Regions from separate parts of the Pseudomonas sp. NPDC087358 genome, predicted to be linked through region 2. Evidence: predicted binding sites of a transcription regulator. Region 2 holds the regulator's gene; the other holds the start of a gene.
What was found. Region 2 encodes FliA, which starts transcription of late flagellar genes. Its sites were predicted from a motif close to CTAAAGTTTNNNNNNNNNNNGCCGNTAA; they were not measured.
Positions count from the first base shown of each region.

Region 1: a site for FliA is predicted at 1,469-1,496, ahead of ACI2KS_RS15570 (methyl-accepting chemotaxis protein). Genes of this name have one in related genera too.

Region 1 is NZ_JBJDOA010000006.1:53,579-56,988, forward strand. It holds gene ACI2KS_RS15570 (methyl-accepting chemotaxis protein) at 1-1,432, opposite strand, end outside; gene ACI2KS_RS15575 (16S rRNA (uracil(1498)-N(3))-methyltransferase) at 1,739-2,446, opposite strand; gene tatC (twin-arginine translocase subunit TatC) at 2,443-3,237, opposite strand; gene tatB (Sec-independent protein translocase protein TatB) at 3,234-3,410, opposite strand, start outside.
Region 2 is NZ_JBJDOA010000003.1:88,787-92,196, reverse strand. It holds gene ACI2KS_RS07280 (chemotaxis protein CheA) at 1-107, opposite strand, end outside; gene ACI2KS_RS07275 (protein phosphatase CheZ) at 238-1,026, opposite strand; gene ACI2KS_RS07270 (chemotaxis response regulator CheY) at 1,046-1,420, opposite strand; gene fliA (RNA polymerase sigma factor FliA) at 1,678-2,418, opposite strand; gene fleN (flagellar synthesis regulator FleN) at 2,415-3,248, opposite strand; gene flhF (flagellar biosynthesis protein FlhF) at 3,368-3,410, opposite strand, start outside.

The sequences.
Region 1 (3,410 bases), on a different contig from region 2:
CCGACTTGATCACATCGAGCACGCTGCCGATCTTGTCGCTTTCGCGCTTGAGTTCACCCATGGCTTCGGTGGAATGCCCCACCTCGCTGGCCAGACGCTCGATCTGGGCGATGGCTTCGTTTACCACCTTGTCACCCTCGCGGGCCTGCTGATCAGCGGCGACAGCGGCTTCTGAGGCCTCTTCGGCGTTGCGCGCCACTTCCTGCACCGTGGCGGTCATCTGATGCATGGCCGTGGCCACCTGGTCGGTCTCGACCTTCTGGCTATTGACTCCGGCGCTGGTCTGCTCGGTGACCGCGGACAGTTCCTCGGCGGCGCTGGCGATTTGTGTGACGCTGTCGCTGATACCGCTGATCAGCTCGCGCAGGTTGAGGGTCATGCGCTGGATGCCCCCTTGCAACTGGCCCAGCTCATCGCGCCGGTCGATAGTCAAATTATGGGTCAGGTCGCCCGAAGCAACCCGGTCCACGGCAATCAGCGTGTGCTTGAGTGGCAGGGTGATCTGGCGGGTGATCGCCCATGCCGCGAGCACGCCAAACAGCAATGCCAGAACGGTGGCCAGGCCGAGCATGGACTGGGCCTGCTGACTGTCGGCGTCACGTCTGGCGTTTTGCGAGACGGTCAGCTTGTCGCTCAGGTCCAGCAGCTGCTGACCCAGGTTGCTCATTTTTTCCAGCGCCAGACGGCTGTTCTGCTGAGCGTCGCGGTATTGGCCGACGGCGGCAAGATAACCCTTGAGCGCCAGATTGGCCTTTTGCAATTGTGGGATGTACTGCGAGGAGACGTCGCCTGCCAGCGTATTCACGCCAACGATGGCCTCGTTGATCGCGGCATTGGCACTGGTCTCGAAATCCGGGTTGCCACTGAAGGTGTAGCCGCGGACCTGAAAGCGCGCCTGCTGGATTTGCTTGCTCACACCCACGGCACTGTTGAACTGCAGGATGTTGTCGTGCTGAATCAGCGCCTCTTCGATCTTGTTGACCTGATCGACTGCGGCATCTGCGGTAGTGCCCAGGTTCACGCGACTGGCCTCACGGACTTGAATGGCCTGGGTCATTTCGTCGAAGGCGCGGCGGTAGTCGCCGGCAGCCTGAATCTGAGTGTCCACCAGCTTGAGGTCGTCTGCCGCCACGATCAGGTTGCGCGCAAGTTTCAACGTTGCGTCAAGCTTGCCCAACGCGGTAATGACCTGCGTCGCCGCTTCGCTGCTGTACCGGACTTCATAACCCATGCGCGCGGTACGCAGTTCCAGGGTTTGCTCACTGACCTGCGAGATCGCGGCCAGCCTGTCGCCACGCTTGATCAGGGTGTCGATGCCTGACCAGCCCGTGGCAGTGATGACCAGCGTCAGCAACAGCACCAGACCGAAGCCGATCCCGAGTTTACGACTGACACTCACGTTTCCAAGGCGTTGGGCAGACCAGCGATACATGATGATTCCTTGCGTACTGTTTTTATGGACGTCTGTTTATCGGCCATCATGCCCCAAACTGAAGCACCGTATGGCGGGCGATCCTGCCAAGTGTTGTAGGGGTTTGCGCAGCTTCGAGCGTCGTGATGCAGACACGCGAAATACGATTCCTGTAGGAATGAGCTTGCTCCGCGATCTGCCGGGAACCGGCAGCAAATCCTGCACATTCGGCGTGTCAGGTGTTCCGGGTCGTCAGGTTTGCTGTTGCTGCGCAACAGATCGCGAGCAAGCTCACTCCTACCGGATTCAGGCGTGATCGGGGGCGTCTTAAAACAACCGCGCAAGCAAAGCCGTGACAGCTGTCTCGACCCGCAGGATCCGATCGCCGAGCTGCACCGGGTTGAGGCCCGATTCATGCAGCATGTCGACCTCATACGGAATCCAGCCGCCTTCGGGTCCGATGGCCAGGGTCACCGGCTGATCGACTGCACGCGGGCAGGCGGGGAAGTCCCCTGGATGTCCCACCAGACCCAGCGTGCCGTCGACGATGGCAGGCAAGCGGTCTTCGACGAAGGGCTTGAAGCGTTTCTCGATGAGGATTTGCGGCAGGACGCTATCGCGCGCCTGTTCCAGCCCCAGGATCAACTGCTCGCGGATGGCCTCTGGTTGCAGGAACGGAGTCTGCCAGAAGCTCTTCTCGACCCGGTAACTGTTGACCAGAATGACCTTGGGCACGCCCATGGTCGCCACGGTCTGGAACACCCGACGCAGCATCTTGGGGCGCGGCAGGGCGAGGATCAGGGTCAAGGGCAGTTTGCCGGGCGGCTGCCGATCAAAGACAACCGACAGTTCAGCCTCGCGAGCTTCGAGACGCAGCAGCTGCGCGCTGCCGAGCAGGCCGCCGACGCGACCGACACGCAGGCTGTCACCGACTTCAGAGCGATGCACCTCCTGCATGTGCTTGAGGCGCCGGTCACGCAGGACCACACGGTCAGCCGCGATGAAGTCGGCGTCTTCGAGAAGCAGCAGGTTCACGGCTGGGTCGCTGGCGGCTGGTCTTGCTCGTCTTCGGCTTTTTCATCGTCTTCGTGATCGCCGCGCTTGGTGATCATCGAACTGCACAGCACGCCGATTTCGAACAGCAACCACATCGGCACGGCCAGCAGCGTTTGCGAAAAGATGTCGGGCGGGGTGAGGATCATGCCGACCACGAAGCAGCCAATCACTACGTAGGGGCGGACTTTCTTCAGGTATTTGACGTCGACGATGCCGATCCACACCAGCAGAACCACGGCGACCGGGATCTCGAATGCGACGCCGAACGCCAGGAACAGGGTCATGACGAAGTCCAGATAACTGGCGATGTCGGTCATCATCGACACGCCTTCCGGGGTCACGCTGGCAAAGAAGTGGAAGATCAGCGGGAACACCAGGAAGTAGGCAAAGGCCATCCCGGCGTAGAACAGAATGATGCTGGAGACCAGCAGCGGCACGGCGACGCGCTTCTCGTGCTTGTACAGCCCCGGCGCGATGAAACCCCATATCTGGTGCAGGATCACCGGCATGGCCAGGAACAGCGCAACCATCATGGTCAGCTTGAACGGCGTAATGAACGGCGATGCCACGTCGGTGGCGATCATCGTCGCGCCTTCGGGCAAGAACTTGCGCAGTGGCGCTGAAACGAAGGTGTAGATCTTCTGCGTGAAATAGAACAGCGCGCCGAAGATCACGAAGATCGCCAGCACACAACGCAGCAGGCGCGAACGCAGTTCAGTGAGGTGCGAGACCAGCGGCATTTGCTGGTCGTTTTCCGGAATTTCGCTCATGGGGCTCGCGGTGGCTGTGACGAATCGTTGGCGGAAGGTGCGCTCTGCACGGCAGTGGCCGGTGTGGTCACGGGTGCAGGGGCAGGCGTCGAGACGGGCTGAGCGGGCTCGGCGTGAATCGGCTGCGGGCTGACCGATGCGCTTTCGGCGGGGGCAGCCGGGCCGATATCTGC
Region 2 (3,410 bases):
TCCGGTCGGCTTTCCAGCTCGACCAGTTGCTCGGACAACTGCTCCAGAATCTCGCCGGCCTCTACCAGAAAATCCTGAAGGATTTCTTCATCGGCGCCGAAGCTCATTGGGGGTGCTCCTAAAATTAACCGTCAAACCGATCCAGGGGCTGTGCAAGGGTCTGCGCGCATTGCCTTCGTCGAAGCATTCGCACGCCAGACCCACAGCCACTTTCACATAGAACTCAGTATCTAGAATCTAGAAGCCAAGGCTCGATAGCAGATCGTCTACATCATCCTGACCGGATACGACGTCTTCACGTTTATCGGCATGAATCTGCGGACCTTCACCCTTGGAATGAAGTTTTTCTTCTTCTTTCTGCTTACGGAACAGTTCCTGGTCGTGCTCGATCCCGGCGAAGCGATCCACCTGGCTTGCCATCAGCACCAGCTTGAGCAGGTTGCTTTCGACTTCGGTCACCAGTGTGGTCACGCGCTTGATCACCTGACCGGTAAGGTCCTGGTAATCCTGAGCCAACAGAATGTCGTTCAGGTGGCTGGCGACCTCATGGGTCTCTTTTTCGCTGCGCGTCAGAAAACCATCGACGCGACGAGCCAGGTCCCGGAACTCTTCGGCACCGATCTCGCGACGCATGAAGCGACCCCAATCGACGCTTAGCGCCTTGGCGTCGGCGCTCAGGCCGTTCATCAGCGGCGTGCTCTGTTCCACCAGATCCATCGTGCGGTTGGCCGCACCCTCCGTCAGCCTGACAACATACGACAGGCGCTCGGTGGCATCGGTGATCTGGGACACTTCTTCGGCTTGCGGCATGTGCGGGTCAATCTGAAAATTGACGATCGCACTGTGCAGTTCACGCGTCAGCTTGCCAACTTCCTGATACAGGCCGCGATCGCGGGTCTGATTGAGCTCATGGATAAGTTGCACGGCCTCGCCGAACTTGCCTTTTTCGAGGCTGTCGACCAGTTCTTGCGCGTGTTTCTTCAGGGTCGACTCAAAGTCACCCATCGTCGAATCTTTGGAATCCATAGCGCCCTCGCAGCGGACATCAGCTATTGACGCGCTCGAATATCTTCTCGATCTTCTCTTTGAGCACCTGGGCGGTGAAAGGCTTCACCACGTAGCCGTTAACGCCGGCCTGAGCTGCTTCGATGATCTGCTCGCGCTTGGCTTCGGCGGTCACCATCAGCACCGGCAGGCTGCGCAGACGCTCGTCGGCACGCACCTGACGCAGCAGGTCGATGCCAGACATGCCAGGCATGTTCCAGTCAGTCACCAGAAAGTCAAAAGCGCCGCTCTGCAGCATCGGCAATGCGGTGGTACCGTCATCCGCTTCGGCCGTGTTGGTGAACCCAAGGTCACGCAACAGGTTTTTTATGATCCGCCGCATCGTTGAGAAGTCATCAACGATGAGGATTTTCATGTTCTTGTCCAATTCGACCTCCAAGCAGTCTTTAACGCGCCCAGCACCTGGACGCGCGTTCAATCAATACCGGCACAACACACCGGTTACACGAAAACGAGGGGGTCTTTCGAAGAAACCGGGCATGAGCACAGCGGAACCGGACCTGTTGAAGACCTGATTCGACCGGCTCCTGCCTTGTCACTTTTGCGTTCCCACACATCTTGCAAGCCGGTCTTGCATCCAGCACGCAGACACCACGGTCTGCGCCCGATGCATCAACGCGCCCGCCACTCTCCCAACCGTCCCCGCAGGCGTGCGGCACACTGGCTGTGCAGCTGGCTGACCCGCGACTCGCTGACACCCAGGACCTCACCGATTTCCTTGAGGTTGAGCTCTTCGTCGTAGTACAGCGCCAGCACCAGGCGTTCACGCTCGGGCAGGTTGGCAATGGCGTCCGCCAATGCGCTCTGGAAGCGCTCGTCTTCCAGATCACGTGACGGTTCGAGCGACTGGCTCGCGCCGTCCTCGTGCAGTCCCTCATGCTCGCCGTCCTGCAACAGATCGTCGAAGCTGAACAGGCGACTGCCCAAGGTATCGTTCAAAATCCCGTAATAATCATCGAGACTCAATTGAAGTTCGGCAGCAACCTCGTGATCTTTAGCGTCGCGGCCGGTTTTTGCTTCAATTGCACGAATCGCGTCGCTGACCATGCGTGTGTTGCGGTGAACCGAGCGCGGTGCCCAGTCCCCCTTGCGCACTTCATCGAGCATTGCGCCGCGGATACGAATACCCGCGTAGGTCTCGAAACTCGCACCCTTGGTGGAATCGTATTTGGTCGACACTTCAAGCAGGCCGATCATCCCGGCCTGAATCAGATCTTCGACCTGCACACTCGCCGGCAAACGCGCCAGCAAATGGTAAGCGATGCGCTTGACCAAAGGGGCATAACGCTCGATCAGCTCATACTGGGAATCTTTGGATGATTTGCTGTACATGCGATAGCCGCTTGCTGTCATGACACTGGCCCTGCGCTGGTCTGATGAACCAGGCGTTCAACGAAAAATTCAAGATGACCACGCGGGTTCGCCGGAAGTGGCCAGGTATCGACCTTCTGCGCAATGGCCTTGAACGCCAGCGCGCATTTGGAACGGGGAAACGCTTCATACACCGCACGCTGCTTCTGCACAGCCTTGCGCACGCATTCGTCATACGGCACGGCGCCTACGTATTGCAGGGCCACGTCGAGGAACCGGTCAGTGACCTTGGTCAGCTTGGCGAACAGGTTGCGCCCTTCCTGCGGGCTCTGTGCCATGTTGGCCAGCACCCGGAAGCGGTTCATGCCGTAGTCGCGGTTGAGCAGCTTGATCAAGGCATAGGCGTCGGTAATCGAGGTCGGCTCGTCGCACACCACCAGCAACACTTCCTGGGCGGCGCGGACGAAACTGACCACCGACTCGCCGATCCCGGCAGCGGTGTCGATCACCAGCACATCCAGGTTGTCGCCGATGTCGCTGAACGCCTGAATCAAGCCTGCGTGCTGCGCCGGGGTCAGGTGAACCATGCTCTGGGTGCCGGAAGCCGCCGGTACGATGCGCACGCCGCCCGGCCCCTGCAACAGGACATCGCGCAGCTCGCAGCGACCCTCGATGACGTCCGCCAGGGTGCGTTTGGGGGTCAGCCCCAGCAGTACGTCGACATTGGCCAGACCCAGATCGGCGTCCAGCAACATGACGCGACGCCCAAGCTCGGCCAGGGCCAGCGAGAGGTTCACTGACACGTTGGTCTTGCCTACGCCACCTTTGCCACCGGTGACCGCGATAACCTGTACGGGATGCATGCTGCCCATGTTAATTTTTTACCTTGTCTTGCTCAGACCCAAGCCACATTTCGGGCTGCACGTTCACTGTGTGAACAATGCGTGGCAGACCACCGATGCAGGTATATTCCACTGTCATTTTCCTTAACCTAGCCCGCACGCTTGCCGGGGCTGTGATAAAGATCCGCAAAC